DNA from 3 places in the Streptomyces sp. NPDC057702 genome. Region 3 is predicted to be linked to each of the others. Evidence: riboswitches for the same ligand, from Rfam matches in the RefSeq annotation. Region 3 holds a riboswitch; each other region holds the start of a gene.

What was found. A riboswitch is a leader RNA that binds a small molecule or an ion and turns the genes downstream of it on or off. The one in region 3 is predicted to bind cobalamin.
Region 1: linked by a shared signal. The riboswitch ahead of ACFVFR_RS18180 (ribonucleoside-diphosphate reductase subunit alpha) and the one ahead of ACFVFR_RS05745 (CoA-acylating methylmalonate-semialdehyde dehydrogenase) in region 3 are both predicted to bind cobalamin.
Region 2: linked by a shared signal. The riboswitch ahead of ACFVFR_RS06530 (hypothetical protein) and the one ahead of ACFVFR_RS05745 (CoA-acylating methylmalonate-semialdehyde dehydrogenase) in region 3 are both predicted to bind cobalamin.

What each region holds. Positions count from the first base shown of each region.
Region 1 is NZ_JBHVJC010000022.1:497-10,480, reverse strand. Features, by position in the region: gene ACFVFR_RS18205 (GntR family transcriptional regulator) at 1-97, shown strand, start outside; gene ACFVFR_RS18200 (PIG-L family deacetylase) at 192-983, opposite strand; gene ACFVFR_RS18195 (carbon starvation CstA family protein) at 2,059-4,221, shown strand; gene ACFVFR_RS18190 (YbdD/YjiX family protein) at 4,321-4,533, shown strand; gene ACFVFR_RS18185 (TolB family protein) at 4,728-6,233, opposite strand; cobalamin riboswitch at 6,512-6,651, shown strand; gene ACFVFR_RS18180 (ribonucleoside-diphosphate reductase subunit alpha) at 6,809-9,292, shown strand; gene ACFVFR_RS18175 (ribonucleotide-diphosphate reductase subunit beta) at 9,283-9,984, shown strand, end outside.
Region 2 is NZ_JBHVJC010000006.1:207,700-217,683, forward strand. Features, by position in the region: gene ACFVFR_RS06505 (ferric reductase-like transmembrane domain-containing protein) at 1-38, shown strand, start outside; gene ACFVFR_RS06510 (class I SAM-dependent methyltransferase) at 81-830, opposite strand; gene ACFVFR_RS06515 (MFS transporter) at 799-2,058, opposite strand; gene ACFVFR_RS06520 (ATP-grasp domain-containing protein) at 2,051-3,310, opposite strand; gene ACFVFR_RS06525 (cysteine synthase family protein) at 3,307-4,329, opposite strand; gene ACFVFR_RS06530 (hypothetical protein) at 4,326-5,321, opposite strand; cobalamin riboswitch at 5,449-5,669, opposite strand; gene ACFVFR_RS06535 (NUDIX hydrolase) at 6,034-6,489, shown strand; gene ACFVFR_RS06540 (MFS transporter) at 6,872-8,224, shown strand; gene ACFVFR_RS06545 (LLM class F420-dependent oxidoreductase) at 8,748-9,671, shown strand.
Region 3 is NZ_JBHVJC010000005.1:256,973-266,956, forward strand. Features, by position in the region: gene ACFVFR_RS05720 (alpha/beta fold hydrolase) at 333-1,829, opposite strand; gene ACFVFR_RS05725 (enoyl-CoA hydratase) at 2,274-3,137, opposite strand; gene mmsB (3-hydroxyisobutyrate dehydrogenase) at 3,134-4,171, opposite strand; gene ACFVFR_RS05735 (enoyl-CoA hydratase/isomerase family protein) at 4,252-5,325, opposite strand; gene ACFVFR_RS05740 (acyl-CoA dehydrogenase family protein) at 5,322-6,476, opposite strand; gene ACFVFR_RS05745 (CoA-acylating methylmalonate-semialdehyde dehydrogenase) at 6,473-7,972, opposite strand; cobalamin riboswitch at 8,187-8,385, opposite strand; gene ACFVFR_RS05750 (GNAT family N-acetyltransferase) at 8,424-8,948, opposite strand; gene ACFVFR_RS05755 (TetR/AcrR family transcriptional regulator) at 9,135-9,725, opposite strand; gene ACFVFR_RS05760 (FMN-dependent NADH-azoreductase) at 9,876-9,984, shown strand, end outside.

The DNA of each region.
Region 1 (9,984 bases), on a different contig from region 3:
GCTGGATGACAACGGTGAGCCCGTGGAATGGGTGCGCTCGGTCTACCGGGGCGACCGGTACAAGTTCGTCGCCCGCCTGCGTCGCCCCACGGACTGACCGCCCGCGCCCGAGCCCGACCAGCGGGCTCGGGCCGGCCGGCGCCGTCGGGGCCCGCCCCGCGTCCGGGCGCCCACTCGCCACCGTGCCCCCGCTACGCGGCGGGCGCCGTGCGGGGTTCCAGGGCCCACACCCGCTCGGTGCGCAGCGGCCCCGTCCGGGACAGGAACAGCCCGTGACCGACGCCGAGCGGAGCGAGCTGGGAGCCGTAGCACTGCACGGCCAGGCGCTTGGCGGCCCACTGTTCGTCGTCCAGCCGCACCTCCCAGCGCGGGCTGAGGCGGAAGCGTTCGGCCAGGTCACGGTAGGACTCGCCGCGCTCGGGCTCCGCCGCGAGCGCCGCCTCGGCCCCGTCGGTGTGCCAGCCCGGGGTGTGTCCGGTGTAGGGCAGGTCGGCGTAGATCAGCGGCGTCGCGGCGCCCTGCGCGGCACGGGTGGCCAACACCTGCTCGCGTACCAGCGCGTGGTGGGCCTGCCGGGTGCCCATCGGGGCGAGTACCTCGGTGTCCAGCGGAAGGTCGCGCAACCACTGGTCGAGGTGGCCGAGCTGGTCCGCGCCACCGTACGGGCCGTCCGGGTGCGGCAGCGTGACCTGCGCGACCCCGACCAGGGCAAGGGCCTGCGCGTCCTCGACCACGCGGGCCGCGTGGGCCTCGTGCGGCGTGGTGAACCCGCACATGTCGTCCCATTCCGAGACGGTGGCCTCGGGTCCGGGCGCCCCGCCGTAGGCCGTGACGACCACGACCGGGCCACGTAGCTGGGGGAGCACGGCCGCCAGCGACAGCACGGCGTCGTCGAAGTGCGGAGAGATCACGACGGTGCCCCACGGCGGCGCGCCGGGCGGGGGCGTGGCGGACGTCGATGCGGTCGGGGCGGTCTCGGGCATGGGCGTGCGGTCCTTTCTCGGGGGAACGCGCCGCGGGCGGCATCGTCGGCGGGCGGGGCCGCGCGGGGGTGCACGACACCGTGATACGTCACGCGCGGCGGCAGCGGAACGGCGGGGGTCCACTGGGTGGCGCGGACCCGTTCCCTCCGGTACGCGGCGACGGGTCGCGCGACACGGGGGTGGCCCCTGCCGCGCACGCCTCGCGACCCCCGCGAGCTGCCGCGGCGCTGGATCGATCGTCGGTCATCGGCCGCCGGACAGGGCAAAGGGTTGGTCAAGAGTGGTCGGTTCGCGGCCCGCGGTGGCCGGACCCGACCACCTCCCCCGCCACGCGACGCCTTGCACGCACCACTCCGACAAGGCAAGACCGCGTCGGCCCGACGGCTGCTTTTCGGCCAGGTATCGCGCCACACCCGGCGTCTGCCGGCGTCGCGGGCCGGGCGCCGGAGTGTCGGCCGCCGGTCCCGGAGTGGGGGCGGGCCAAGGCTTCCCATCTCATGGTCAACCGCGCGAGGATTTCCGCCTGCCGCCCGGCGCGTGCGGCACGAGCGAACGGAGAGGACGGTCCGGCGGGCTCCAGAGGGCGCGTGGTTCGGGTCCGGACCGCCGCATCTGGTGCACGCGTGACGTGTGAGGCCACAGGGAAGGATGATCCGGTGTCGGTGAGGACGAGAGGCGTCTGTGCGTTCCGGTTGCGGACGGAACGGACGCCACGAGGGACATCCTCAGCCCGCAGTACCACCACGATGTCGAGCACGGTCGGGTCCCATCGCAGGCGTGGGGAAGCGGAGTTGAACCAGATGAAGGCGATCGTACGAGCTCGCGAGAAATTGGTCCAGACCACACCAGGCGACCAGCCAACCGGCCGCGCCACCCTCGTGGCCCGCCGGCCACGACCTCTGACCTGGGCCGACGGGGCGGCGACGAGCCCGGCGGCGCGGCCGGCCACCGCCCCCGCGCCCGCCGCCCCCGCGACCACGCTGACGGCCACCACGCCGACGGGCGCCGCACGCGCGGCGGCCTCGACTCGGATCGACGGAGGGCACACCCGGTGAGCACACCCACGAGAAGAGCCGTGTCCCCCCGCTCCGTCCTCATATGGACGGCCGTCGCGCTCGCCGGCGCCCTCGGCTGGGCCGTGCTCGCCCTGTCCCGGGGCGAGGAGGTCTCCGCCGCCTGGCTGGTGATGGCGGCGCTGGGCTCGTACGCCATCGCGTACCGCTTCTACTCGCGTTTCATCGCCACCAAGGTGCTGCGCGCCGACAAGACGCGGGCCACCCCGGCCGAGCGGCGCAACGACGGCGTCGACTTCCACCCGACCGACCGCCGAGTGCTGCTCGGACACCACTTCGCCGCGATCGCGGGCGCGGGCCCGCTGGTCGGCCCGGTGTTGGCCGCGCAGATGGGATACCTGCCGGGCACCATCTGGATCGTGGTCGGCGTGATCTTCGCGGGCGCCGTGCAGGACATGGTGACGCTGTTCTTCTCCACCCGCCGGGACGGCAAGTCGCTCGGACAGATGGCGCGCGAGGAGATCGGTCCGATCGGCGGCGCGGCGGCGCTGCTGTCCGTGTTCATCATCATGATCATCCTGCTCGCGGTGCTGGCCCTGATCGTGGTCAACGCGCTGGCCGAGTCGCCCTGGGGCACCTTCTCCATCGCGATGACCATCCCCATCGCGCTGGGCATGGGCTTCTACCTGCGCGTGCTGCGGCCCGGCCGGGTCACCGAGGTCTCACTCATCGGCCTCGTCCTGCTGCTGCTGGCCATCGTCGGCGGCAACTGGGTCGCCGAGTCCTCGTGGGCCGACGCGTTCACCCTGGACCACAGCACGCTGGTGCTCTGGATGGTGGCGTACGGGTTCATCGCGTCGGTGCTGCCGGTGTGGATGCTGCTGGCGCCGCGCGACTACCTGTCCACCTTCATGAAGATCGGCACCATCGGCCTGCTCGCCGTCGGGGTCGTGTGCACGCTGCCGACGCTCAAGATGGACGCGGTCACCGACTTCGCGGGGCGCGGCGACGGGCCGGTGTTCGCCGGGTCGCTGTTCCCCTTCGTGTTCATCACCATCGCCTGCGGTGCGCTCTCCGGGTTCCACGCACTCATCGCCTCCGGCACCACGCCGAAGATGATCGAGAAGGAGACCCAGGTCCGGATGATCGGCTACGGCGCCATGCTGATGGAGTCGTTCGTGGCCGTCATGGCGATGGTGGCGGCGTCCATCATCGACCCGGGCCTGTTCTTCGCGATGAACGCGCCGGCGGGCGTGGTCGGTGACAGCGTGCGGTCCGCGTCGGACGCGGTCGCCGGGCTCGGGTACAGCATCTCGCCCGACCAACTCGCCGCCGCGGCCAAGGCCGTGGAGGAGAGTTCGCTGCTCTCGCGGACCGGTGGCGCGCCCACCCTGGCCGTGGGGGTGTCGGAGATCTTCTCCGACGTGTTCGGCGGCGACAGCATGCGGGCGTTCTGGTACCACTTCGCGATCATGTTCGAGGCGCTGTTCATCCTGACCGCCCTGGACGCGGGCACCCGGGTCGGGCGGTTCATGCTCCAGGACATGTTGGGCAACGTGTACAAGCCCTTCCGTGACGTGAGTTGGAAGCCCGGCATCTGGCTGTGCAGCGCCCTCGTGGTCGCCCTGTGGGGCTACTTCCTGTGGGTGGGCGTCCACGACCCGCTGGGCGGCGTCAACCAGCTCTTCCCGATCTTCGGCATCGCCAACCAGCTGCTGGCCGCCGTGGCGTTGGCGGTGTGCACCACGCTGCTGGTCAAGTCTGGGCGGCTCAAGTGGGCCTGGGTGACGGCGGTTCCGCTGGTGTGGGACGTGGTGGTGACCCTGACCGCGAGCTGGCAGAAGATCTTCTCGGACGACCCGCGGGTGGGCTTCTTCAGCCAGCGCGACCGCTACCAGGACGCCATCGACGCGGACAAGGTCCTGCCGCCCGCGAAGAACATGGACGAGATGCACACCGTCGTCACCAACTCGACGGTGGACGGCGTGCTCTCCGCGCTGCTGGCCGTCCTCGTGGTGATCGTCCTCCTGGACGCGGCCCGCACCTGCGTGCGCGCCATCCGTCACCCGGAGACCGCCCGACTGCACGAGGCGCCGTACGTGGAGTCGCGGATCGTCGCGCCGGCCGGCCTCGTACCCACCCGCGAGGAGAAGCGCGAGCTGGCCGAGGCGGCCGCCGCGAGCGGCGGGCCCGACCGCACACCGGAGGCGGACCGCTCCTCGTAGCGGAGCCCGCGCGCCGGGGGCGGCGCCCCAGCCGGACACCGCCGCCCCCGGCACCCTCCGCCCCCTTTCCCACCACCTCCGCGAAGGGAACCGATCGCGATGATCACCCGCACCACGAGCCGGGCCGCGCACTGGGGCCGCCGCGTGCGCCACTACGTACGCGAGTTCACCGGCGAGGGGACGTACGACCGGTACGTCGCGCACACCCGAAGCCAACATCCCGACACCGAGCCCGCCAGCCGCGCCGAGTTCGAGCGGCGGCGGATGGACGAACGCGAGGCGGACCCCCGCAGCGGCTTCCGCTGCTGCTGAGCCCACCGGGCACGCCGCCCCACCGAGCGCACCGCCCCACCCGGCACGCCGACCTACCGGGCCCACCACACCACCAGCCACACCGGCCGCACCACCAGCCCCACCGGGCACGCCACACCCCACCCGCCGCGCCCGCGCCATGGCCGGGCGCCCGATCCGGCCGACCCGGTCGGGGCGCCCGGCCTCCGCGGGCCTCAGTCGCCCCGGTGGCGGGCGAACAGGTCACTGACCGCGTTCGTGTCGCCGGGCACCAGGTGGTCGTCGGCGGAGACGAAGACCACCTGACGCGCCTCGGCGTCGGTCAGCACGGCGCCGGCGTACTCCTCCGGCGCCGTGCTCGACTGGGTGCCGTCGGCGCGTATGGTGAGCCGCTCGACCGCGCCGGTCCGCAGGTCGCGGGCGAAGAGGTCGGCCACCTCGTTGGTGTCCCCCGGGACCAGGTTGCTCGCGTCGGAGGTGAACAGCAGCGTGCGGCCGTCGGGGCTCAGGACGCCGTAGACGCTCTCCCCGTTCGCCTCGCCGCCCCCGGGCGTGAGGCTGACGCGCTCGGTCGTGCCGCGCTCCAGGTCGCGCAGGAACAGGTCGTGGACGCCGTTGGCATCGCCCGGCACCACCAGGTGCGAGCGCGAGGCGAAGAGCGCGAAGCGGCCGTCCGCGCTGAGCGAGCCCCGCGTGGCGCCGACGTCCGTGCCATCGGATGTCGTGCTGGCGGCCACGGTCCTCCCGGTGTCCAGGTCGTGGACGTACAGCGGTTCGAAGCGCGGCTTACGCGACCCCGAGGGCCCCGGGGGCTCCACCGACTCCGGGGGCTTCGCCGATCCCGACGCCTGCGGGGTCGCCGACGGCGCCGCCGGCCCGCGCGCCGGGCCCGGACGCGGGTCGCCCACCGGGGTGCGGGAGATGAACCCGACGCGCCGCCCGTCCCCGCTGACCACCGGCTGGGTGGCCGCGCGCGGCGCCTGCGTGCCGTCGCTGTAGACGTTGGCCCGCCGCACGCTCCCCTGCCAGCGGTCGTACGCGAAGATGTCGGCGACTCCGTTGGTGTCGCCGGGCACCAGGTCGGGACGGACGGACTGGAACACCACGGTGCGACCGTTGGCGCTGATCTCCACCATCTGCAGGCCCTTGCCGGGGTCCGGACTGGTCGGCAGCAGCGGCTCGGTGCGGTGGGTGTGGCGGTCGTGCAGGAACAGGTCCTCCTCGGGCAGTTCGTCCGGCGGGGCCTCGGTGCGCCGGGCCGCGAAGGCCAGGAACCTGCCGTCCGCGCTGGCCGACAGTTCGACGACCTCCCACTGGGAGCCGATGAGGTCCAGCCGCTCGACGTGGCCGCTGTCGAGGTCGCGTACGAAGGTGTCCGCGCGGCCGTCGGTGTCGCCGGGCACCACGTGGTCGGCCTCGGTCGTGAAGATCAGCGACCGGCCGTCGGCGCGCAGGGCGTAGCCGTGCGCGTCGCGGTTCAACTGGGCGCCGTCGTGGGCCAGGCCGACCCGCTCCGTCCGCCCCGCGGCGAACCGCCCGGCCTCCCGTCCCCCACCGACCCGCCCGGCCGCACCGACACGTTCGCCGCCGCCGCGCTTCCCGACGGCACGCTCCACGCCGGTCCGTCCGGCCGCGCCACGCTCCGCGCCACCGGGTCCGACGGCCGCCGCCGCGCCCGGCAGCAGTCCGACGGCCAGCCAGGCACCCAGCGCACCCGCCACCGCGCGCCGTGTTCTTCGCCTGATGCTCCGCATCCGTTTCCCACCCCTTCGACTGGTGATGTCCGTCGCCGTCCACGGGCGGCGTGCGCCGCACCCAACTCCGCGTCGCGAGGGGCGTCAACACGCCGGGGACTGTGACAAGCCACCAATCCCCGGGTGCGCGGCCGAGCCGTCCGGCCCTTCATGACAGGCTCGACGGGCCCGCACACCCCTCGATCGGTTAGCACATCCGTACGGCTTTTCCTCGCCCGCGACACAAGATGTGGGGGGACACGCGGCTGCCGACACAAGATGTATGCTCGTGCTCGCTGTCGCCGCAGGGGAATCCGGTGCGAATCCGGAACTGTCCCGCAACGGTGTACGTGTGCCGTTTTGCGCGCCGCTAGTCCGAGGACCTGCCGACAGCGCGCCCACGGCCGGACACGCTTGCCGGCCCTGGGCGTCGCAAACGTCCGGGCCCCGCGGGTTGGGCCGGTGGACGCCGCGTGACAGGCCCGACCTTCAGGTCGCGGCCCGCCCGTGCGCGCCTTCCGCCTCTCCCGCGTGGCCCCCTGCCGAGCGAGGGAGAGCCACACGTGACCATCGCGCCAGCGGACCCCGTTTCACGCGAGTCCGTCTCAGAGTCAGCGGTCGAGGGAGCCGGTACCGCGCTGTTGCGCGTCCTGACCGACCTCACCGCCGACCTGCCCGCCACCGACCCCGGAAAGGTCGCCGCCGCCGCGTTGCGGGGCCGCCATCCCGGTTCTGACGAGGCGGAGTTGCGGTCGCTCGCGACCGAGGCGGCGGCCGGTCTGATCGCCGAGGAACCGCAGTACTCGCGGCTGGCCGCGCGGCTGCTGACCCGGGCCATCGCGGAGGAGGCCGCCGGGCAGGGCGCGGTGTCCTTCTCCACGTCGGTGGCCGTCGGGCACCGCGAGGGGCTGATCGCGGACGAGACGGCGGACTTCGTCCGGGCCCACGCCGCGGCCCTGGACGCGCTGCTGAAGAGGACGAACGCGCCCCAGCACGGGCACGGCGTGGGTCGCGCCGACGACCGCTTCGGCTACTTCGGCCTGCGGACCCTGCACAGCCGCTACCTGCTGCGCCACCCGATCACCCGCCAGGTCATCGAGACCCCGCAGCACTTCCTGCTGCGGGTGGCCTGTGGTCTGGCCGAGGCGGGGTCCGCGCGGGCGCTGGCCGACGTCAGCGAGCTGTACCGGCTGACCAGTTCGCTGGCGTACCTGCCCAGCTCGCCCACGCTCTTCAACTCCGGCACCCGGCACCCGCAGATGTCCTCCTGCTACCTGCTGGACTCGCCGCTGGACGAGCTGGACTCGATCTACGACCGGTACCACCAGGTCGCGCGGCTGTCCAAGCACGCCGGCGGCATCGGCCTGTCGTACTCGCGCATCCGGTCCCGTGGTTCGCTGATCCGTGGCACCAACGGCCACTCCAACGGCATCGTCCCCTTCCTGCGCACGCTGGACGCCTCGGTCGCCGCGGTCAACCAGGGCGGCCGGCGCAAGGGCGCGGCCTGCGTCTACCTGGAGACCTGGCACGCGGACATCGAGGAGTTCCTCGAACTGCGGGACAACACCGGCGAGGAGGCGCGGCGTACGCACAACCTGAACCTCGCGCACTGGATTCCGGACGAGTTCATGCGCCGCGTCGAGGCGGACGAGGACTGGTCGCTGTTCTCCCCGGCCGACGCGCCGGACCTGGTGGACCTGTGGGGCGAGGAGTTCGACGCCGCCTACCGGGCCGCCGAGGCCGCGGGCAGAGCCAGCAAGACGGTGCCCGCCCGGACACTGTACGCGCGGATGATGCGCACCCTCGCGCAGACCGGCAACGGCTGGATGACCTTCAAGGACGCCGCCAACCGCACCGCCAACCAGACCGCCGAGCCCGGCGCGGTCATCCACTCGTCCAACCTGTGCACCGAGATCCTTGAGGTCACCGACGACGGCGAGACGGCGGTGTGCAACCTCGGCTCGGTCAACCTCGCCGCGCACCTGCGCGAGGACGTGGACCCCGCGTCCCTGGCCGACCCGCTGGACGCCGTCGACTGGGCGAAGCTGGACAGCACGGTGCACACCGCGGTCACCTTCCTCGACCGCGTGGTGGACATCAACTTCTACCCGACCGAGCAGGCCGGCACCTCCAACGCCCGCTGGCGGCCGGTGGGCCTGGGCGTCATGGGCCTGCAGGACGTCTTCTTCCGGCTGCGGCTGCCGTTCGACTCGCCGCGCGCCGCCGAGCTGTCCACCCGACTGTCCGAGCGGATCATGCTCGCGGCGTACGAGGCCTCCGCCGACCTGGCCGAGCGCCCGGGCGGGGGCGCCGACGGGCAGGCCCCCGTCGGCCCGCACCCGGCCTGGGAGGCGACCCGCACCGCGCGCGGCGTGCTGCACCCGGACCACTACCCGAGCGCCGCCGCGCACTGGCCCGAGCGCTGGGACGCGCTGCGCGCGCGGATCGCGAGGACCGGCATGCGCAACTCGCTGCTGCTGGCCATCGCGCCGACCGCGACCATCGCCTCGATCGCCGGCGTGTACGAGTGCATCGAGCCGCAGGTCTCCAACCTCTTCAAGCGCGAGACGCTCAGCGGCGAGTTCCTCCAGGTCAACGGCTATCTGGTGGAGGACCTGAAGAAGCTGGGCGTGTGGGACGCGCAGTCCCGCGACGCGCTGCGCGAGGCCAACGGTTCGATCCAGGACTTCGGCTGGGTCCCCCAGGAGGTGCGCGACCTGTACCGCACGGCCTGGGAGGTCCCGCAGCGCGCCCTGATCGACATGGCGGCCGACCGCACGCCGTACCTGGACCAGAGCCAGTCGCTCAACCTCTTCATGGCCTCGCCCACCATCGGCAAGCTCAGCTCGATGTACGCGTACGCCTGGAAGCGCGGCATCAAGACCACGTACTACCTGCGCTCGCGCCCGGCCACCCGCATCGCCCAGTCGGCGCGCGGTGGCGAGGCGGCGGCCAGTGCCCCCGTACCCGCCCAGCAGACGCCCGCCGAAGCCGACGCGGTCGCCTGCTCTCTCGAGAACCCCGAATCCTGCGAGGCATGCCAGTGACCAGCCCGGCCACCACCCCGGCCACCAGCGCCACCCCTGACGCCGCCCGACCCGCCGACGAGGCGGTCAGGCAGCGGAAGAACCTGCTCGACCCGGGCTTCGAACTGACCCTTCGGCCGATGCGCTACCCGGAGTTCTACGACCGCTACCGCGACGCGATCAAGAACACCTGGACCGTCGAGGAGGTGGACCTCAACTCCGACGTCGCCGACCTGGCCAAGCTCTCGCCGGGCGAGCAGCACATGATCGGCCGGCTGGTCGCCTTCTTCGCCACGGGTGACTCCATCGTGGCCAACAACCTCGTGCTCACGCTGTACAAGCACATCAACTCGCCCGAGGCGCGGCTGTACCTGTCGCGGCAGTTGTTCGAGGAGGCCGTGCACGTCCAGTTCTACCTGACGCTGCTGGACACCTACCTCCCCGACCCGGAGGACCGCGCCGCGGCCTTCGACGCCGTCGAGAACATCCCCTCCATCCGCGAGAAGGCGCAGTTCTGCTTCCGGTGGATCGACGAGGTGGAGAAGCTCGACCGGCTGGAGACCAAGGCCGACCGGCGTCGCTTCCTGCTCAACCTGATCTGCTTCGCGGCCTGCATCGAGGGGCTCTTCTTCTACGGGGCGTTCGCCTACGTGTACTGGTTCCGCTCGCGCGGGCTGCTGCACGGCCTGGCGACCGGCACCAACTGGGTCTTC
Region 2 (9,984 bases), on a different contig from region 3:
CGGTCACGGTCCCGCACGAGAAGGAGGGGACGTCCTAGCCCGCCCCCTCCCCGCCTGACGCCGTCGCGTGGGCGCCGGGGCTACCCCTCCCGCACCGCCCGCAGGATCAGGCGTTGGGCGTCGTGGTCGTAGGGGCGTCCGTCGAAGTCGCCGAAGAGCTCTGTGCGGGTGAATCCCGCCTCCCGGGCGAGTTGGCGCAGTTCGACGGCGCTGTAGACGAACCACTCCAGGGCGGCCCGGGTGACGCGGTCGCCCCGGACCAGGACCCAGTCGCTGCGCAGGCGGGCCCAGTCGTCCAGGACCGTGTCGGTCTGGACGAGGAGGTCCTCGCCGCGTCGTACCACCTTGGGTGGGGTGACCCGGCTGGCCAGGAGTTCCTTGCCGGCCAGGTCCAGCAGGAGGGTGCCGCCGGGGGCCAGGCTCTCGTACATGGTGCGCAGGGCCCGCGCGTTGTCGGCGGGGTCCTCGAAGTAGCCGAAGGAGGTGAACATGTTGAGGACGACATCGAAGGCGCCGGGCCGCTGGTACGCGCGGATGTCGGCCTCCACGTACGTGACGGGCGCGCCGGCCTCGGCGGAGTGGGCGCGGGCCCGCTCCAGCATGGCCGGGCTGCGGTCCACGCCGGTCACCCGGTAGCCGCGGCGGGCCAGCGGGACGGTGAAGACGCCCGGCCCGCAGCACAGGTCGAGCACCCGTGCCCCGTCGGGCAGGGCCAGCAGCGGGGACTCGTCCAGGAGCCGCTCGGCCTGGGTGAAGCGCTGGTCGGAGAAGAGGAAGTCGTAGAACTCGGTCCAGAAGTCATCGTCCTGGAATCCGCCCGTGTGTGTCATGGGACTCGGGTGCTCCTTCGGTGTCGCCGGGGTGGGTGGGGGGCCGTGCCGCGCGGTCGCGCAGGGCGAGCAGCAGCGGGGGGAGGAGCAGACACTGGGCCGCGGCCAGCAGCCAGAAGGTGCCGGTGTCGCCGGCGCGTTCGCTCAGGCGGTAGAGCTGCCCGCCCAGCACGCCGCTCGCGCAGGCGCCCAGGCCCGCGGCGAGCCGCTGCTGGCCGAAGATCACGGCGTCGGAGCGGTCGCCACGGCGCAGCGCCTCCAGGTCGTTCTTGAGGAAGAGCACGATGTCGCCGAGGGTGATCAGCGCCCCGCCGGCCAGCAGCGCCGGCCGGTTCCCGATGGCCAGCACGGCCAGCCCCGCCGCCAGACACAGGAAGCCGAACGCCAGGGCCAGGGCGTAGGGCAGCGCGCGGATCAGACCGGAGGCCAGCGGCTGTACGACGATGACCAGCGTGAAGCACAGCAGTAGCACCAGGCTGTAGAACTCGCTTGAGGCCCGCTCGACCGCGTACACGGCCAGGTAGTGCTGGAAGTGGAAGTAGAGGTAGAAGGTCAGGGCGCAGGCGGCGAACGGCAGGATGGCCACACCGGCCAGCGGACTCCGCCGGGCCTCGGTGGCCGCCGCCCGCCGCTCGCCGTCCGGGGCGGGCAGCCGCGCGTGGCCGCAGGTGACCGCGGCGAACAGCGCGGTGACGGCGACGAAGAGCCAGCCGGGCGAGGAGAGGACGAACGGCCCGGCGATCAGCGGGCCCACGGCCATGCCGGCGTTCAGCGCCGCGTTGCCCACCGACAGGAACGCCGGGCGGCGCCGCTCGTCCACGCCGTGCACCAGGTACGCCTTGTTGGCCGGCAGGTACAGGGCGGCGCCGCAGCAGGTGAGGATCAGCGCGGCGACGGCCAACGGCGGCCAGCGCAACGCGAGGAGCAGGCCCACGAACCCGGCCGTGCGCACGACCAGCGCCCACAGCATGGTGCGGCGCAGGCCGACGCATTCGGCGAGCGCGCCGCCCACGATCCCGCCGGAGAACTGGACGAGGGAGGCGGCGGCCAGCACGACGCCGACCGTGCCCAGGCCCATGCCCAGCCGCTCGTGCAGGAAGACCGACATGAACGGCAGGACCATGAAGCTGCCGAGCGGGATCAGGAAGGAGCTCAGCAGCAGGAAGCGCAGGGGGGTGCTGAGCGAGGCCACCAGGGCGCGCGGGCCCTCGCGCGGGGGGTCACCCATCGTCGGCCGGGTTCCGGGCCGGGTCGGCGAAGGGCTCGGTGCGCACCCGCAGCGTGTTCGCGGCGGCCACGGCGCGGTGGGTGGCGAGTTCGGCCGTCTCGGCCTCGGCGTAGACGATGCCCGCGTAGCCGCGGCTGTCGGTCAGGTGCTCCAAGCGGTCGCCAGGGCGTCTGACGGGGTACCAGGTCGGCGAACCAGGCAGCTCCGCCAGCCGCTCCACCCCGCTGACCTCCGTGAACACTCCGGGGGCGGCCGGGTAGCCGAGCACGAAGGCGACGGCGGGGCCACCGGGCGGCTCGGCGTCCAGCAGGCTCGGGCGCCGACCCAGGGCCGCCTCGATCATGGCCTCGTACACGTTGAGGCCCAGGGCCCGGCACAGGCCCTCGCCGACCAGGGCACCCCCGATGCGCGGGTTGATCTCCACCACCTCGGGGCCGCTCGCGCCCAGCACGAACTCCAGGTGGGCGAAGCGGTCGGTGTACCCGATCGCCGCCAGCACCCGGCCCAGCCACTCCTCCAGCCCCGCCCGCTGGTCGGCGGGGAAGGCGACGGGGAAGGCGGTGATCTCCTCGCGGAAGTGGGGCTCGGCGGACATGAGCCGGCTGGAGACGCCGAGCAGCCGGGTGTGGCCGGCCCAGGTGAGTGTCTCGGCGCTGTAGACGGGGCCGCTGACGTACGGCTCGGCGAACAGGCGGCCCGTCAGCCGCCGCCCGGCGACCTCGGTCAGGGCCGCCTCCCAGGCGTGCTCGTCGCGCACCAGGTAGACGTTCTGACTGCCGGTGCCCGCCGTGTCCTTGAGGATGGCCGGCAGGCCCACCTCCGCCAGGAGCGCCGCCCGCGCCGCCGGCTCGCGCACGGCCGCACCGACCTCCACGGCCCGCCCGCGACTGAGCCCGGCCGCGTGCAGCCGGTTGCGTACGGCCGCCTTGTCGCGGGCCAGCCGCAGCACCGAGGCGTCCGGGCCGGGCAGGTCGAAGCGGGCGCTCAGCTCGGCGCCGACCAGGGTCCAGGTGTCGGTCGAGCTGATCAGGCCGCGCAGCCGGGGCAGCGTGGCCAGGTGGGCGGCCACCCGCTCGGTGTCGAAGGTGTCGATCTCCACGACGTCCAGGGCGCCGGCGGGCAGCCGCTCCAACTCGTACGCGTAGTACGTGGGGTCGCGGGTCAGCAGGCACAGCCGCTCGCCGAGCGCGTCGGCGGCGCGCACCAGGTGTCCCAGGCCGAAGGTGAGTGACTCCAGGCAGACCACGGTCATGCCGCCTGCTCCTTTGGGGGGGTGGGGCACGCGCCGCGGTTCCACGCCATCGTGGACCAGGGCATGCGCATCTCCTGCGGGTCGGTGACCTCGGCGGGCCGCAGGTCGGCCGGGTCCAGGGCCTCGGTGTGGCGGGCGAAGACGTCGTCGACGTAGCGGTGTCCGGTGTCGGCGGCGATGACCAGGTGCAGCCGGTCGGGGCGGCGGCGGGCGTCGTCGAGCGCGGCCAGGTAGGCGGCGCCGGTGGACAGCCCGGCGAAGACGGCGTGTTCGCGCAGCAGGGCGACGGCGCCGGACAGGGCGTGCCGGAAGTCCATCCAGTGGATGGCGTCGTACAGCTCGTGCCGGACGTTGTCGAAGACGATCGCGGAGCCGATGCCGGCGATGATGGCCCGCGGGTCGTGGTGGTCCTGGCTGCCGAAGGTGACGCTGCCGAACGGCTGCACCCCCACCAGGCGTACGCCCGGGTCGGCGCGGCGCAGGTGGGTGACGAGGCCGCCGGTGGAGGCGCCCGAGCCGACGCCGCCGACCACGGCCAGCGGCCGGTCGGGGAAGGCCGCCGCGAGCAGGTCGGCGACCTCGCGGTAGCCCAGGTAGTGGATGGCGTCGTGGTACTGGCGCATCCAGTGGACGTCGGGGCGTTCGGCGAGGATCTCGCGCACCCGCCGCACGCGCAGCTCCTGGTCGAGTCCCAGGTCGGCCGAGGGCGGCACCTGTTCCACGGTGGCGCCTAGGATCTCCAGTTGGGCGCGCGTGGTGGCGTCCACCGTGGTGGAGGCCACGATGTGGCAGCGCATGCCGTAGCGGTGACAGGCCAGCGCCAGGGCGTGCGCGTAGATGCCGCTGGAGCTGTCGACGAGCGTCTGGCCGGGGCGTACGGTGCCCCGGTCCAGGAGGTGGCGGACGGCCGCGAGCGCCGAGTAGATCTTCATCGACTCGAAGCGGATCAGAGCCGTGCCGTCGGTGAGGCGGACCAGGTCGGGGACCTTCAGGGCGTCGGCGATGTGGGGGTGGATCACCCGTAGCCTCCTTGGGCGAATGAGCACTGGTGACCGAGCGAGTGGAAGAAGGCGGACAGCTCGGACTTGGTGTCGGCGGGGGGTCGGCGGGCGAAGAGGTAGCCGATCAGGGAGCCGGTGTGGGCGACGAAGACCCCGTCGGCCCCGAACCGTTCGCGCTGGGCCAGCACACTGGCGAACGTCCGCTTGGGCAGCACCTGTTGGGAGAGCGTGGCGCTGGCGGTCGCGGCGCGCGCGACGGCGGCCGGGTCGGCGGTCTCGAAGCCCTTGAGGAGGTCGGTCAGGCACCGCTCGTACTCCGTCGCGCGCCGCGCGTAGTGCCCCAGCAGGCGCGCGGTGACGGCCGCGGTGTCCACGGTGCCGGGTTCGGTGACGAAGGCGGTGTGGAAGCCGATGTCCGCGCCGAGCCGGCGCACGACGCGGTGCCGCGCGCTCAGGTGCAGCGCGAACTCGTCCAGGAAGACGCTGTCGGCCCGCTCGATCGCCGCCAGCACGCGGGTCACCACGCGCTGGTCGTAGGGAAGGCCGAAGACGCGGAACAGGCAGCGCAGGGTCGCCACGATGTCGGCGGTCGAGCTGGCCATGCCCACGCCGACGCACAGTTCGGAGTGGGCGCTCCAGCGGCCCGGCGGCAGCCGCAGCCCGAAGTGGTCCAGGAACAGGCGCGCCGCCCGCGCGGCCTTCTCGCCCGGAAGCGGGGCCTGCGGCTGGTCGGCGCCCGGGGTGAAGTACACCCAGGAGTGGCGGTCCACGGGGAAGGAGACGAGCGCGATGTCGGGGGTGCCGCCGGCGCGTAGCGGCCCCTGGTAGAGCTCGCCCAGCGTGCCGTGGCAGACGCCGGCGGCGCGGTGGGGGCCGGGCGTCGCGCCGGGGCCCGGGGCGGGCGGAGTGGCCGGGGGTGGCGGGTCGGCCGGGGGTGGCGGTGGTGCGGGCCGGGGCCGGGGTGAGTGGGTCGCCGGCCGGTCCGGGCGCGGACTTCCGTGGCCGTGCACGCGTCCTCCCTCGTCATCCCGCGCCCCGAGCGCCGACTGGGAGGAAGCGACGGCCCCGGGCCAAGAGCCCGTCGAACCGTCTGTACCGCCGACCCAGTCCTCGAGGTCACCGTGCACGGCACGCGCGGGTGGCGCGTGCGCGGTTGGCAGGTCTTCGGACTCGTGGAACGACCTGCCGGACTTCCGACGGGCACCTACGGGCCGCCGCGCTCCGGGGCCGTCCGGGCCCGGTACGACGACGGCGTTCGTTCTCACTCACCGTTGCGGGACAGTCCCGGATTCCCACCGGGTTCCCTCTTGCGACGCGCCACGGCGAGCGTGGCGCGAACCAACTGCGCGTATCAGCGTAGGGGCGCTCGCGCTCCTTGCGACAGAGCGGGTTCGCGCCTTGTCCTGATGTGGCTGTCGTGTCCTGATGCGCGTGGTGTACGAGGGGTGTGAGGTGTGTTAGATGCGCGCGACGCTCGGCGACGGCCCGCGCTGCGGGTGGGGCGCGCGCGAGCGGGTCAGCGGTGGTGCGGGTCCCCGGGCCGGGGGCGAGTGTCGGGGGTCGAGGGTGGGGGCCTGGGTGTGGGGTGCGACGGGTGGGGTCGGTTCGCGCGGTGGCGGCGAACCCTTGGCGGAAGGCCGTTCATGATCGATAGTTGCGCGAGCACGATCGACAGGTGCGCGCGGTGGCGCACCCCGCGACCGCCCCGTTGGAGGCCCGCCCATGGAATCGCCCGCGCGTACCCGCGTCTCGGCCTACGCCATCGCCGTCGCGGACGGCCGGCTGTTGCTGACTCGGCTCTCCGCCGCCTCGCCCGTCTTCGCCCCGGGCCTGTGGCACCTGCCGGGCGGCGGGATCGACCCCGGTGAGCAACCGGCGCGGGCGTTGGCCCGCGAACTGCGCGAGGAGACCGGGCGGGAGCTGCTCGACGCGCGGTTGGTCGGCGCGCACAGCTACGCGGCGCACCGGCTCGGCGTCCGCTGGCACCTGGTGGGCCTCTTCTACGCCGTGACCCTGGCGCCCGGCCCGCTACGGGTGACCGAGGTGGACGGCGCGACGGCCGCGGTGGCCTGGCTGCCGCTGTCCGACCTGGACCCCGCGTCGCTGTCCCCGGCCGCCCGCGACGCCCTGCCCCTGCTCGACGCGACGGCTCCGCCCACCCTCGAACGCCACCCGTAGCGGTCGCGCGGACAGGTGCTCCGCGCTGCCCAGCTCCTCGCGCCCCGGGGCCGCGGCGAACGGAGCGCCGAGCGATCCACGGGCGAAGGTACGAGGCACCGGGCGGATGTCCGGCCCGCGTGCCCCTCCTGGTAGCGTGCCCGGCATGTCCGCTGCTTCGTGTGCGGCCGGTTGTGCCGCTGTGACCAGGACGTCCCGCTAGCGGCGGGGCGTTCGACTCACACCTTCCTCGACGTCCAGCCGCTTCGTGATCCATCCGGAGCGGCACGTTCGTGCTGCTCAGAGCTTCCTCTGAGCAACGGAGCACCTGATGTTCCCAGACATCCTCCCCTCACGCGGGCACAGCCCGTCCTCGGCACGCGCATGGCTGGTGCTGTGCGCGATGTCCATGTTGCAGTTCTTCATCGCGGTTGACGTGACCGTGGTCAACATCGCCCTGCCCTCGATCGGCGACGGCTTCGACGTCGACGGGCACACGCTGACCTGGGTCGTGGTCGGCTACACGGTCACCGGTGGCGGGTTGCTGGCGCTCGGTGGCCGGTTGAGCGATCTGCTCGGGCGGCGGCGCGTACTGCTGCTCGGCACCGGCCTGTTCGGCGCCGCTTCCCTGCTGGCCGGCCTGGCCCCCACGTTCTCGCTGCTGGTGGTCGCGCGCCTGCTGCAGGGTGCGGGCGAGGCTGTCGCGCTGCCTGCCGCGATGGCCACCATCGTCCTGATGTTCCCCGAAGGCCCGCGTCGGTCGCGGGCCCTGAGCGTGTGGGCGGCGGTGGCCAGTTGCGGTCTCGTGCTCGGTTTCGTGCTGTCCGGCGTCATCACCGCGCACCTGGGGTGGCGGTGGATCTTCCTGGTCTCGGTCCCGTTCATCGTGGTCGTGCTGCTGGCGGCCAGCTTCCTGATCGAGGGGGACCGGCCCGTGGCCGGGGAGGCCCCGCCGGTGGACCTGCCCGGTGCGCTGCTGCTGACCGCCTGTCCGCTGTTGTTCACCTTCGGCGTGGTCGAGGCCGGCGAGTCCGGCACGCCCGCCTGGGTGGTCCCGGGGGCACTGGCCGGGGCGGTGGCCGCCGGGGTCGGGTTCGTGCGGGTCGAGGCCCGCTCGCCCCACCCGCTGCTGCCGCCGCGCTTCTTCGCCCACCGCACGAGGGCGGCGGCCAACCTGGTCACGATGCTGCTGAGCGGCGCGTTGTCGACCTCGTTTCTGTTGTTCACCTTCTCTCTGCAGGGCCGGTTGGGCCTCGGCCCGCTCGGCGCGGGACTGATGATGCTGCCCCTGGCGGTCTCGTTGATCGTGTTCTCCCTGCTCGTGCCCCGGCTGCTGGGCCGCTGGGGGGCCCGCGCGTGTGTGCTGGCCGGCCTCGGGTTCACCGCGACGGCGATGGCCGTGATCGCGCTGGTCTCGGCCTCGCGGGCAGGCGGGGTGGCGATGGTTTTGGCCATGCTCCTGATCTCGGCCGGGATGGGGTTCGGCCTCGTGGGGCTCCAGTACATCGCGGTCAGCGGCGTCACCGACGAGGACGCCGGGATCGCCTCGGGCGTACAGCGCGCGGCTGACCAGCTGGGCGGTGCGACCGGGGTGGCGGTCTGTGTCGGGATCGGGTTCGCTCCGAGCCTGCACTCCCTCGATCCGTTCCTGGTCGCCACGCTGCTGGCCGTCGTGGGGCTCGTGATCGGCGCGGTCCTGGTCTGGCGCATGCCCGCGCCGGCTCCCGCCCCGGAGCCGCTGGAACAGACCGGGTGACCGTCGTCCCGCCGGGGTGCGCCGCCCTGATGGTCGAGGCGACGCACCCCGACGGGGCTCGCTGGTCAGCGTCCTCCGCGTACTCCACGGCTGAGCGAAGGTCACATGCCCGTCCCGCGCTCCTTCAGCACCGCCCCGTCGGGGACCAGGCGTACCGGGGGCGAGCGGGCGCGACGCCTCGTCGAACAGGCCACTGACCAGGGCCGACCGGAGGTTGGTGGCCTCGCGTACGTCACCGTCGGCGACGGCGTCCGCTCGCGTCCGGCGTCCGCCCCGGGCCCCCTCGGGGCGCTCTCCCCACCGCCGCCGACGCGGCCGTCCGTGACGCCCGCGTGCCGGTCGAGCACGCTGGTCGAGGGCGAAGGCGGGGTGCGACGACCCCGTGCGAAGGCGGAGTACGACGGTGGAACACGGTCGTGGGACGAACGCCCGTCCTGGGGGGACGGGTTGTGTCATGTGACGCCCATGTGAACGGGTGCGGTTGGCTGGAATGTGGCGGGTGCCGTGTGGGGTTGGGGTGGACATGACTGTGGGACTCGCACTGAACGCGGCGGATGCCGCCCACCAGATCGACGCCACCGTAGAGCTCGCCCGGGAGGCCGCCGCGGCGGGGCTGCGGTCCGCGTGGTTCGGGCAGACCTTCGGGGCCGACTCGCCCCAACTCGCCGCCATCGTGGGCCGTGAGGTGCCCGAGCTCCAGGTGGGCACCTCCGCGATCCCCGTCTTCGGGCGGCACCCGCTGCCGGTCGCCAGTCAGGCCCTGACGGCCCAGGCCGCCACGCACGGCCGCTATCATCTCGGGCTCGCGCTCGGCAGCAAGCTGTTGGTCGAAGGCGGGTTCGGCCTCCCCTTCGAGCGGCCCGTGGCCCGGCTGCGCGAGTTCCTGACCGCCATCCGGCCACTGCTGGAGACCGGACAGGCCGACTTCCGTGGTGAGTTGCTGACCGCGCTCACCCCGATCCCGGCGCGGGTGAACGGCGCCGACGCCGGCGTTCCGCTGCTGGTGGCGGCGATGGGGCCGAAGGCGCTGCGGGTCAGTGGCGAGCTGGCGGACGGCATCCTGCCGTATCTGGCCGGCCCCCGCGCGCTGGAGAAGCACATCGTGCCGGCCGTCACCCAGGCGGCGCGGGAGGCCGGCCGGCCCGCGCCCCGGATCGTGGCGATCGTGCCCGGAGTGGTCACCGACGACGCCGAGGGCGTGCGCGCCAAGGCCACCGAACAGCTCGCGTTCTACGAGCAGATCCCCTCCTACGCGCGGGTGATCGAGCTCTCCGGGGCCCAGCGCGCCGTCGACGTCGCCGTGATCGGCGACGAGGCCCAGCTGGCCGCCGAGGTCCGGCGCTACCGGGACGCCGGCGCCACCGAGGTGGTCTTCTCCTCGACGGAGATCGCGGGCGACGAGAGCCGCCGGCGCACCTGGGCCGCGCTCGGCGCCCTCGCCGACTGACGCCCCACCCGCGAGCCAGCGACGCCCCGGGGCGGGCACGCGCGGAGTGCGAGCGTGCCGATCCGGGACTCTCGCGCGTCCGGCGGGTGCGCGGGCCGACATGCCGCGGGCCGTGGCGCGTCCGGGCCGGTGCGCGCTCACCGTGGCGGGGGCGGCCTGGCGGTGTGTGGAGGGAGCGCGCGGGGCGCGTACGCCGGAGGCGGCGGCCTTCGCGCGGGGCGGGGCGGGCCCATCGGGCGCGGGCGGGCGGTTATGCCGAGGTGGCATCTCCCCGCGCGCGCCCCGCGTGGTTACCGTCGCTCCAGGTACCCGG
Region 3 (9,984 bases):
GCGTCTCCCCCTCGTTCCCTGTTCGCGTCGGCCCCGGCGTCCGGCCTCCGTCACTCGCTCCGCGACGCCGTGTCGGCGGTGACGGTCTCGCGCCCCACGCCCGGCGCTGGATGCTACGGCACTCCCGCTTCTTTCCCGCGCTCACCCTCGCCCGTGGGGGGCGGCGGTCTCGCGTGCTCGCGTGCGCCTGGTCGCGTGCCGGCCGCTCTCGACGCCGGTCAGGTCGGCCGGGTCCGAGCGCGCGACACCTCGCCGGGGTCCAGGGTGAGCCGGGTGGCACGGGGCCGGGCCCGGACGTCACGGCGTCCGGGCCCGGCTGGGGTAGGTGGGGCTTAGCCCCGGGGGTGGGTCAGGTACGTGTCGATCGCGCGCATCGTCGACTCGGTCGCGCCCCTGCGGTAGAGCCAGTGCCCCACGACGTCCACCGTGCGCAGGGTGGCCTTCGGGAAGGCGCGGGCCATGCGGCGCGCGCCCGGCAGCGGGGTGGCCAGGTCGTGGGTGGCGTTGGCCACCAGGACCGGTGGCAGGTCGCCCGCCGCCTGGGCGGGTCGGGGCTTGGGCGGCATGGTCCAACCCTGACAGCCGAGGACGGTGTCCAGGGCCTGGGCGTTGTAGCGCACGTGGGGGGCGGCCTGGGCGACCCGCCGCAACATGGCCTGGTACTGGGCGAAGTCGCGGATGCGGAAGTCGTAGTCCCGGCACAGCACGAGTTGGCTGTCGACGTTGATGCCGGCGGGAGTCAGGTAGACCTCGCCCGTGCCGGAGTGCAGGGCGGCCAACTGCCGCGCCGCCTCCGGCTGGCTGCCCTTGCCGAGCGCGAAGGTGAGGAAGTTGGCCAGCGCGTCGGCGTCGACCGTGGCCGATGTCGGCCCGTCCGGGCCCGGCTCGCGGAGGGTGCCGGCGTCGGCGCGGGCGAAGAGTTCGTCGGTGACGGCCGTGACGTTCCTGCCCCGGAGTGCGCAGGAGGCGTTCTTGGCGCACCAGGTCGCGAGCCGCTTCAGGGTCTTCTCGGTGGTGACGCTGCCGTCCGTGAGATAGCGCTCCGCGCTCGGCCGGCTCGGGTCCATCGCGCTGTCCAGGGCCAGCGCGCGCAGGTTCGCCGGGAACAGGCGGGCGTAGCGCTCTCCGAGGAAGGTGCCGTAGGAGTGGCCGATGAAGCTGATCTGGCGTTCGCCCAGGGCGGTGCGGATGGCGTCCATGTCGCGCGCCACGCTCTCGCCGTCCATGTGCGCGGCGAGCGGCCCGGTCCGCCGCAGACAGCTGTCGGCCAGCCTGCCGTTCAGGGTGCGGAGCCGCGCGAAGTCGGCCGTGTCGCGCGGGCGGGTGGGCAGCGCGTCGGTGATCGAGTCGTCGCAGCGGGCGCCCTGGCTGTGGCCGATGCCGCGCGGGTCGAAGCCGATCATGTCGAAGCGTCGGAGCATGGCGGGGTCGTAGCCGCTGACGGGGTCGTCCGCGTACAGCGCCTCGTCGGCGCCGGGCGCACCCGGGCCGCCCGGGTTGGACGTCAGCACGCCGATCCGCCGCGCGGGGTCGGTGGCCTGGTAACGGGCCACGAAGAGGCCGATCGTGGGCCCCTTCGGCTTCGACCAGTCCAGGGGGACCTTGACCGTCGCGCACCGGGCCCTGGGGCTGGGGTCGGGGTAGGGCGGGTCGCCCTTGGGGCAGGCGCCCCAGCGGATCGACGAGGCGGGGGCGGTGGTCCCGGTCGGCTGGTGGGCGGCTGCCGCGCCGGGGACGGCCAGGGTGGCGGAGGCCGCCAGGGCCAGCAGGACGGCGGGTGCCCGCCGTCGCGGTCGCGGGCTCGTGCCCGTGAGCAAGCTCGTGTTCATGGCCGTCACTGTCTCGGCCACGCATGGTGGTGCCGCGATGGGCACATGATGGGAACGTAACAAGGCGCATGGCTCATACCCCGTTCCGGCACGACGTGAGCGCACGGCGTCACACCCTGCCTCGGGCGCCACGGGGGCGCGTGCTCCCACACCCCGGTCCGCCCGGCCACTGGCGCGCGAGCCTGTCACCGGATACGGGCGCCCCACCCTCGGCGCGACCCGGCCCGTCGAACTCCTCCGGCCGACGAGCCGGGTCACGCCGTACGGCACACGCGGGCGCCTGCCTCACGGCGGGCGTAGGCCACGGGGGCGGGTGTGGGCCGGAGAGTTCGGGCATCACCGGCGAACCGGATCCGGACCCGGTCGTGACCATGTGAGGCGAAGGGCGCCAAGGCCGGCGCTCACCCATCCCGCCCCGGAGGGCGGGCCCCGGAGCCGCCCCGTTCAGCGGTGGCGGAACGCGGGTGGTCGCTTGTCCACGAAGGCGGCCATGCCCTCCTTCTGGTCCTCGGTGGCGAACACCGCGTGGAACAGGCGGCGTTCGAACCTGACGCCCTCCGCCAGCGTCGTCTCGAAGGATCGGGCGACCGCCTCCTTGGCCATCATCGCCACCGGTGCCGACATCCCGGCCACCGTCTCGGCGACGGCCAGGGCCTCGGTCAGCAGTTCCGTGGCGGGTACCACGCGGGAGACCAGGCCGGCCCGTTCGGCCTCCTCCGCGTCCATGGTGCGGCCGGTCAGACACAGTTCCATGGCCTTGGCCTTGCCCACCGCGCGGGTCAGCCGCTGGGAGCCGCCGATGCCGGGGATGACGCCGAGCTTGATCTCCGGCTGTCCGAAGACGGCCGTGTCGGCGGCGAGCAGGATGTCGCAGAGCATGGCCAGCTCACAGCCGCCACCCAGGGCGTATCCGGAGACCGCCGCGACGGTGGGCGTCCGCAGCGACCCGAGACGGTCCCAGGCGGCGAACCAGTCGCTGAGGTACATGTCCAGATAGCCCCGTGGGCGCATCTCCTTGATGTCGGCACCCGCCGCGAACGCCTTGGCCGATCCGGTGATGACGACACACCCCACGCCCGGGTCCCGGTCGAGCCGGGTGGTGGCGTCGACGACCTCGGTCATCAGTCGCAGGTTCAGCGCGTTGAGCGCCTTCGGCCTGTTCAGGGTGAGCAGGGCCACGCGGCGGATGCGCTCGACACGTACGGTCTCGTACGCGGGGAGGTCGTCGGGCGGGGCGGCTGCGGTGGACGCGGGCTCGGCGGCGTGGGTGGGGCCTGCGGAGCCCGTGGGGTGGGTGCGGTCCGTCATGTCCCGTTCCTCTCCTCGTGGTGCGCGTCCGGGTAGCGCGTGTCCGGGTGGGCCGAGTTGGTGTGCGCCGAGCCCGGGTGAGCCGAGTCGGTGTGGGGCCCGCTCGTCGCCGGCTCCGCCGCGCGCGGGGCGCTGTCGGCCGGTCGCCTCCTGAGGGTCTCGACGATGCCGGAGAAGTCCCGGTCGGCTCCGCCGTCGGCGGCGTAACCCGCGTACAACTCGGCGGCACGCACACCGAGTTCGGCGGGGATGCCGGCCGCGCGCAGGGCGTCGGCGGCCAGGCCCAGGTCCTTGGCCATCAGAGGGGCCGCGAAGCCGGGTCGGTAGTCGCGGTTGGCCGGGCTGGTGGGGACCGGGCCCGGCACGGGGCAGTTGGTGGTCAGCGCCCAGCACTGGCCGGAGGCGGTGGCGGCCACGTCGTAGAGGGCCTGGTGGCTCAGGCCCAGGCTCTCGCCGAGTACGAACGCCTCGCTGACGGCGATCATCGAGACGCCGAGGATCATGTTGTTGCAGATCTTCGCGGCCTGGCCGGCCCCCGCCGCACCGCAGTGCACCACCTTCCCTCCCATGGCGGCCAGCAGCGGCTGGGCGGCGGCGAACTCCTCTTCCCCGCCACCGACCATGAAGGTCAGGGAGCCCGCCTCGGCGCCCACCACGCCACCCGACACCGGGGCGTCGAGCGCGCGGTGGCCCGCGGCGCCGGCCGCCTGGTGGGCGCGGCGGGCGTCGGTGACGTCGATGGTGGAGCAGTCGAGGAAGAGCGTGCCGGGCCGGGCCGCCGCGAGGAGGCCCTCCTCCTGGTAGAGGGCCAGGACGTGACGGCCGGCCGGCAGCATGGTGATGACCACCTGTGCCGTGGCCGCCGCCTCGGCCGCGGACGCGGCGGGCCGCACGCCGGCCTCGGCCGCGGCGGCCAGGCTCGCGGCCGACAGGTCGAAGCCGCGCACCCGGTGGCCGGCCCGCACCAGGTTGGCGGCCATCGGGCCACCCATGTGGCCGAGCCCGACGAACGCGATGTCCCGGGCGCCGGCCAGATCGCCCGCGCCACCGCTCCCCCCGGCGCCGCCGGCGGGCGGCTCGCGGTGCCGGTCGCCGGTCGTGTCGCCCTGGCCGCTCACCACGGCACCTCCACGGTCGGGGCGTCGGCCGCCAGGCGTGGTTCCTGGTCGCCGGGCGGGGCGAAGTAGCGGGCCACGTGCGCGTCACTGACCTCGGCGAGCGTGCCGGGGCGCCAGTGCGGCGCCCGGTCCTTGTCGATGACCTGCGCGCGAATGCCCTCCACCAGGTCGTGCGAGGTCAGGGCGGCGCACGAGGCGCGGTACTCCTGGTCGAGCACCGCCTCCAGGGAGCCCAGGCGGCGCGCCCGACGGATCGCCGTCAGGGTCACCTTCAGCGCGGTGGGCGACCTGGCCAGCAGCGTCTCGGCGGCTTCCCTGGCCTCGGGCGCGCCGTGGGCGAGGAGTTCGGCGATGATCTCCTCCACGGTCGGGGCCTGGTAGCACGCGTCGATCCAGGCGCGCGCCGCGTCCAGTTGACCGGCCGGCGCTGGTTGGACGTGCCGGGCGAGGGCGTCGCGTACGGGGTGTCGCGCCAGGTCGGCCAGCAGCGCGGGCAGCGCGACGCGCGGGACGAAGTGGTCGGCCAGGCCGCACCGGAGCGCGTCGCCCGCCGACACCGGGGTGCCGGTCAGGGCCAGGTGGGTGCCGAGTTCGCCGGGCGCCAGGCCGAGCAGGTGGGTACCGCCGACGTCGGGGGCGAAGCCGATGCCGGTCTCGGGCATGGCGACCCGGGAGTGTTCGGTGACCACGCGCGAGCTGCCGTGGGCGGAGACACCGACGCCGCCGCCCATCACGATGCCGTCCATGATCGCGACGTACGGCTTGGGGTAGCGGGCGATACGGGCGTTGAGGCGGTACTCGTCCCGCCAGAAGGCCCGCGAGGCGTCGCCACCCTGGCGGGCGTCCTGGTAGATGGCCCGGATGTCGCCGCCCGCGCACAGGCCGCGCTCGCCGGCGCCGGTGAGGACGACCGTCTCGACCCCGGGGTCCTGTGCCCAGGCGGTCAGGGCGGCGTCGATGGCGCGCACCATGGGGTGGGTCAGGGCGTTGATGGCCTGCGGGCGGTTGAGGACGAGGTGGGCCACGCGCCCTTCCCGGCGTAGCAGGACGCTGTCGTCGGCTGTGCTCATCGCCGTGCTCCGGTCAGTTCTCGCGCCACGATCACGCGCATGATCTCGTTGGTTCCTTCCAGGATCTGGTGGACCCGCAGGTCGCGGACGATCTTCTCGACGCCGTACTCGCTCAGGTAGCCGTAGCCGCCGTGTAGTTGCAGGGCCCGGTCGGCGACCGAGTAGCCGGTGTCGGTGGCGAACCGCTTGGCCATCGCGCACTGGTGCGGCGCGGTGGCGTCGCCCCGGTCGAGCGCGGCGGCGGCCTCGCGGACCAGGGCGCGGGCGGCGGCGAGCTCGGTGGCCATGTCGGCCAGCCGGAACTGGAGGGCCTGGGCCTCCACGAGGGGCTTGCCGAACGCCTGCCGGTCGGTGAGGTAGGCCAGGCTGCGGTGCAGGGCACTTTGGGCGCCGCCCAGCGAGCAGGCGGCGATGCCGATCCGGCCGCCGTTGAGTCCGTTCATGGCGATGCGGAAGCCGTCGCCCTCGGCGCCCAGGAGGCGGTCCGCCGGCACGCGTACGCCGTCCAGGACGACCTGTCGGGTGGGCTGGGCGTTCCAGCCCATCTTGGGTTCGTTGGGCCCGAAGGAGAGCCCGGCGTCGTCCCGTTCGACGACGAACGCGCTGATTCCGCCGGCCCCGGGGGCGCCGGTGCGGGCCATCACGAGGTAGACGTGGCTGGCGCCGGCGCCGGAGACGAACTGCTTGACGCCGGTCAGGACGTAGTGGTCGCCGTCGCGCTCGGCCCGGGTGGTCAGCGCCGCCGCGTCCGAGCCGGCCCCGGGTTCGGTCAGGCAGTAACTGCCCAGGGACGCGGCGCTGCACAGCGAGGGCAGCCAGCGCTCGCGCTGCCGCTCGTCGCCGTAGCGGTCGATCATCCAGCCGACCATGTTGTGGATGGACAGGTACGCGGCGATGGTGGGGCAGCCGGTGGCCAGGGCCTCGAAGACGAGTGCGCCGTCGGCGCGGCTGAGGGCGGAGCCGCCCGCCTCCTCGCGGACGTAGACGCCGCCCAGCCCCAGGGCCGCCGCCGCGCGGAGCACGTCGACGGGGAAGTGCTTGTCGCGGTCCCAGGCCAGGGCGTGCGGGGCCAGGTGCTCCTCGGCGAAGTCCAGGGTGACCTCGGCCAGGGCGAGTTGGTCCTTGGTGAGTGCGCCGGTCACCGTGCTCATCCCATCGTCGGGAGGGTGAAGCTCGCGCCCTCCTTGACCCCAGAGGGCCAGCGCGAGGTGACGGTCTTGGTACGGGTGTAGAAGCGGACGGAGTCGGGCCCGTGCTGGTTCAGGTCGCCGAAGCCGGACCGCTTCCAGCCACCGAAGGTGTGGTACGCCACGGGCACCGGGATCGGCACGTTGACGCCGACCATGCCGGTGTTGACCCGGCGGGTGAAGTCGCGCGCGGTGTCGCCGTCGCGGGTGAACAGCGCGACACCGTTGCCGAGGGCGTGTTCGCTGGGCAGTCGCAACGCCTCCGCGTAGTCGGCCGCGCGGACGACGGTCACGACCGGGCCGAAGATCTCCTCGCGGTAGATCCGCATGCGCGGGCTGACCCGGTCGAAGAGGGTGGCACCGACGAAGAACCCGTCCTCGTGCCCGGGGAGGGTGACCTCGCGTCCGTCGACCACGAGTTCGGCGCCCTCGTTGACGCCGATGTCGACGTAGCGGCGCACCCGGTCCAGGGCGTCACGGCTGACCAGCGGGCCGAAGTCGGCCTCGGGGTCGTCGGAGCGGCCGATCCGCAGGGCACCGATACGCTCCCGCAGCCGGGCCACGAGCGCGTCGGCGGTCTCCTCGCCGACGGGTACGGCCACCGAGATCGCCATGCACCGCTCGCCCGCCGACCCGTAGCCGGCGCCGATCAACGCGTCGGCGGCCTGGTCGAGATCGGCGTCGGGCATCACGATCATGTGGTTCTTGGCGCCGCCGAAGCACTGGGCGCGCTTGCCGTGGGCGGCGGCGGTGGCGTACACCTTCGCGGCGATCGGGGTGGACCCGACGAAGCCGAGGGCCTGTACGCGCGGGTCCTCCAGGAGGGTGTTCACCGCTTCCTCGCCGCCGTGGACGACGTTCAGCACGCCCGGCGGGAGGCCCGCCTCCAGGAAGAGTTCGGCGATGCGCAGCGGGACGGAGGGGGTGCGTTCGGAGGGTTTGAGGATGAAGGAGTTGCCGCAGGCGATGGCCGGGGCCGCCTTCCACAGCGGGATCATCGCGGGAAAGTTGAACGGTGTGATGCCGGCGGTGACGCCGAGCGGCGCGCGTAGGGAGTGCACGTCGATGCCGGTGCCCGCGTTGTCGGTGAACTCTCCCTTGAGCAGGTGGGGGATGCCGGCGGCGAACTCCACGACGTCCAGGCCGCGTTGGATGTCCCCGTGCGCGTCGGCCACGGTCTTGCCGTGCTCGGCGGAGAGCGTACGGGCCAGCGCGTCGCGCTCGTCGTCGACCAGTCGCAGGAACCTGAGGAGCACCCGCGCGCGCCGCTGCGGGTTCCACTCCGCCCACTCCCGCTGGGCCTCCTCGGCGTCCGCGATGGCCGCCTCGGTCTCGGCGCGCCCGGCCAGCGGGACGCGGGCTCGCACGGAGCCGGTGTTCGGGTCGTACACGTCGGCGAAGAGCCCGGAGGTGCCCGGGGTGGGTGCGCCGCCGACGAAGTGGGTGAGTTCGTGAACCATGAGAGCCTGCTCTCGTCAGGTGGGAACCGGGATGGCACGGCAGGCCGAAGGCGCCACCCGGTGGGGCGGGCGCGCTGGCTGTGCCGTGGGACGCGAAGGCCGAAGAGCCGTCACGGAGCGTCAGAGGAGGGCGTGTCTACGCCACCCGCTCCGTCGGTTCGCCTGGGTCACGGGTAGGGACCGGTGCCATGCGTGTCTGCTCCATCCTCGTGGAAAACACGGAACATCCCGCGGCCGGTATCCTGACTCCCGGATCAACGCGCGCCCTCCGCCTTCCCGATGGACACCTCGTCCACCAGTGGCGTTCGGCTCCCTGAGCACGCACTCCCCGGTCACAGTGGCGGGACCGCGCCGGAATCGCACCGGCTTCCCTGACACCGCGGGCCTTGGTCACGACGATATAGTTGGACGTCCTAGTAAGTCCAGACCCTTCTGGACCGAACCACTCCGCTCAGTTGACGGCCCGTCGGTAGACCTGTCGCGAGCCACCTTCGGGGCCTGGTTCGGCGGGTTCCGCCGGGGTGAAGCCAAGGCGCTCGTAGAAGACACGGGCACCGCTGGTCACGGCGCCCGGATGGTCCGCGCCGAAGGTGACGACCTCGATGTGGCCCGGCTCGCGGCCGAACCGACGGACGGCCTCGGCCATCAGCGCCTGCCCCACGCCGCCCCCGCGCGCCTGGGCCGAGACCACCAGCCAGTGCACGTGGTAGGTCGGGGCCTGGCCGCCGAACAGCAGCCCGCCGAGGAGGTCCACTCCGGGGCCGGGGCCCGCGCCGGACTCCGCGTCGCGCGGGGCGTCGGGCCCGGCCTCGGGCCGCGCTGGGGTGGCCACCAGCGCGGCCGAACGGTGGATGTGCTCGGTCAGGGCGCGGTGGAAGCCGGGGTCGTCCACCATCGGTCCGAACCAGTGCTCGACCTGGGCCGCCAGCCCCAGGAAGCTGGGAAGGTCCTTCTCCTGCGCGCGTCTGATGATCACGGGGGCAGCCTGCCAGACGGGCGCCCACCCGCACGGCCCCGGGGCTGGTGCGGGTGGGCGCCCTGCCGGCACGCGGGTGGGCCGGCCCGGCTCGCCGGGCGCGCGCGGCGCCACCCCGGGCGGTCGGGTGTGGCGGCGGCCTGTCACCGGCCGCCGCCTCGACCCCGCCGCCGGGGGGCAGCGGGCTCAGACCGTCGGGCGCAGCCCGGCGAACGCGACCTCCAGGACGGCGTCGACGAAGGCGGCGTCGTAGGGGCCGGGGATGAGGAGGAAGCGGTAGTACATCGGGCCGTAGAGCAGGGCGATCACCGTGTCCAGGTCGATGTCCGACCTCAGTTGGCCCGCCTCCTGGGCCGCGCGCAGGCGCGTGCGGGTGCCGTCCGTCAGTGGCTTGATCCACCGGTCGTGCAGGGCCTGCGCGATGGCGGGGTCGTGCTGGGCCTCACCGACGAGCGCGGCGTACAGCGGCCCGAACGAGCCCGTGCTCAGCAGTGATCGCGAGGCGTTCATCTGGGTGCGCAGGTCGGCCACGATGTCGCCGGTGTCGGGATAGCTGAGGTCGGTCTGGAGGGTGGACAGCAGGGCGTCCAGGAAGACGGCGCCCTTGGAGGGCCAGCGCCGGTACACGGTGTGCTTGCCGACGCCGGCGCGCGCGGTGATGGCCTCGATGCTGAGCTTGGCGTAGCCGACCTCCTGGGCGAGGTCGAGCGTGGCCTGGAGCACGGCCTGGGTGCGGTCGGGGCGACCGCCTGGCGGGGGTTGGGGAGCAGTTGTCACCCACCCACGCTAACCCATCGGCACGGCACGTGCCGTTGACATGAGATCGCCGCATGCTGCACGATCAGCCCGTTCGTACGGCACGGCACGTGCCGTTACGCCGTAGGACCGCAACACACGCACCGTGAACGGAGTCGGATTGTGAACTCGATGCTGCATCTGGACACCAGCGCCCGCCGTCGCTCCCTGAGTCGGGAGGTGGGTGACGCGTTCGCCGCCGCCTGGCGCGCGGCCCATCCGGACGGCACCTACGTCCACC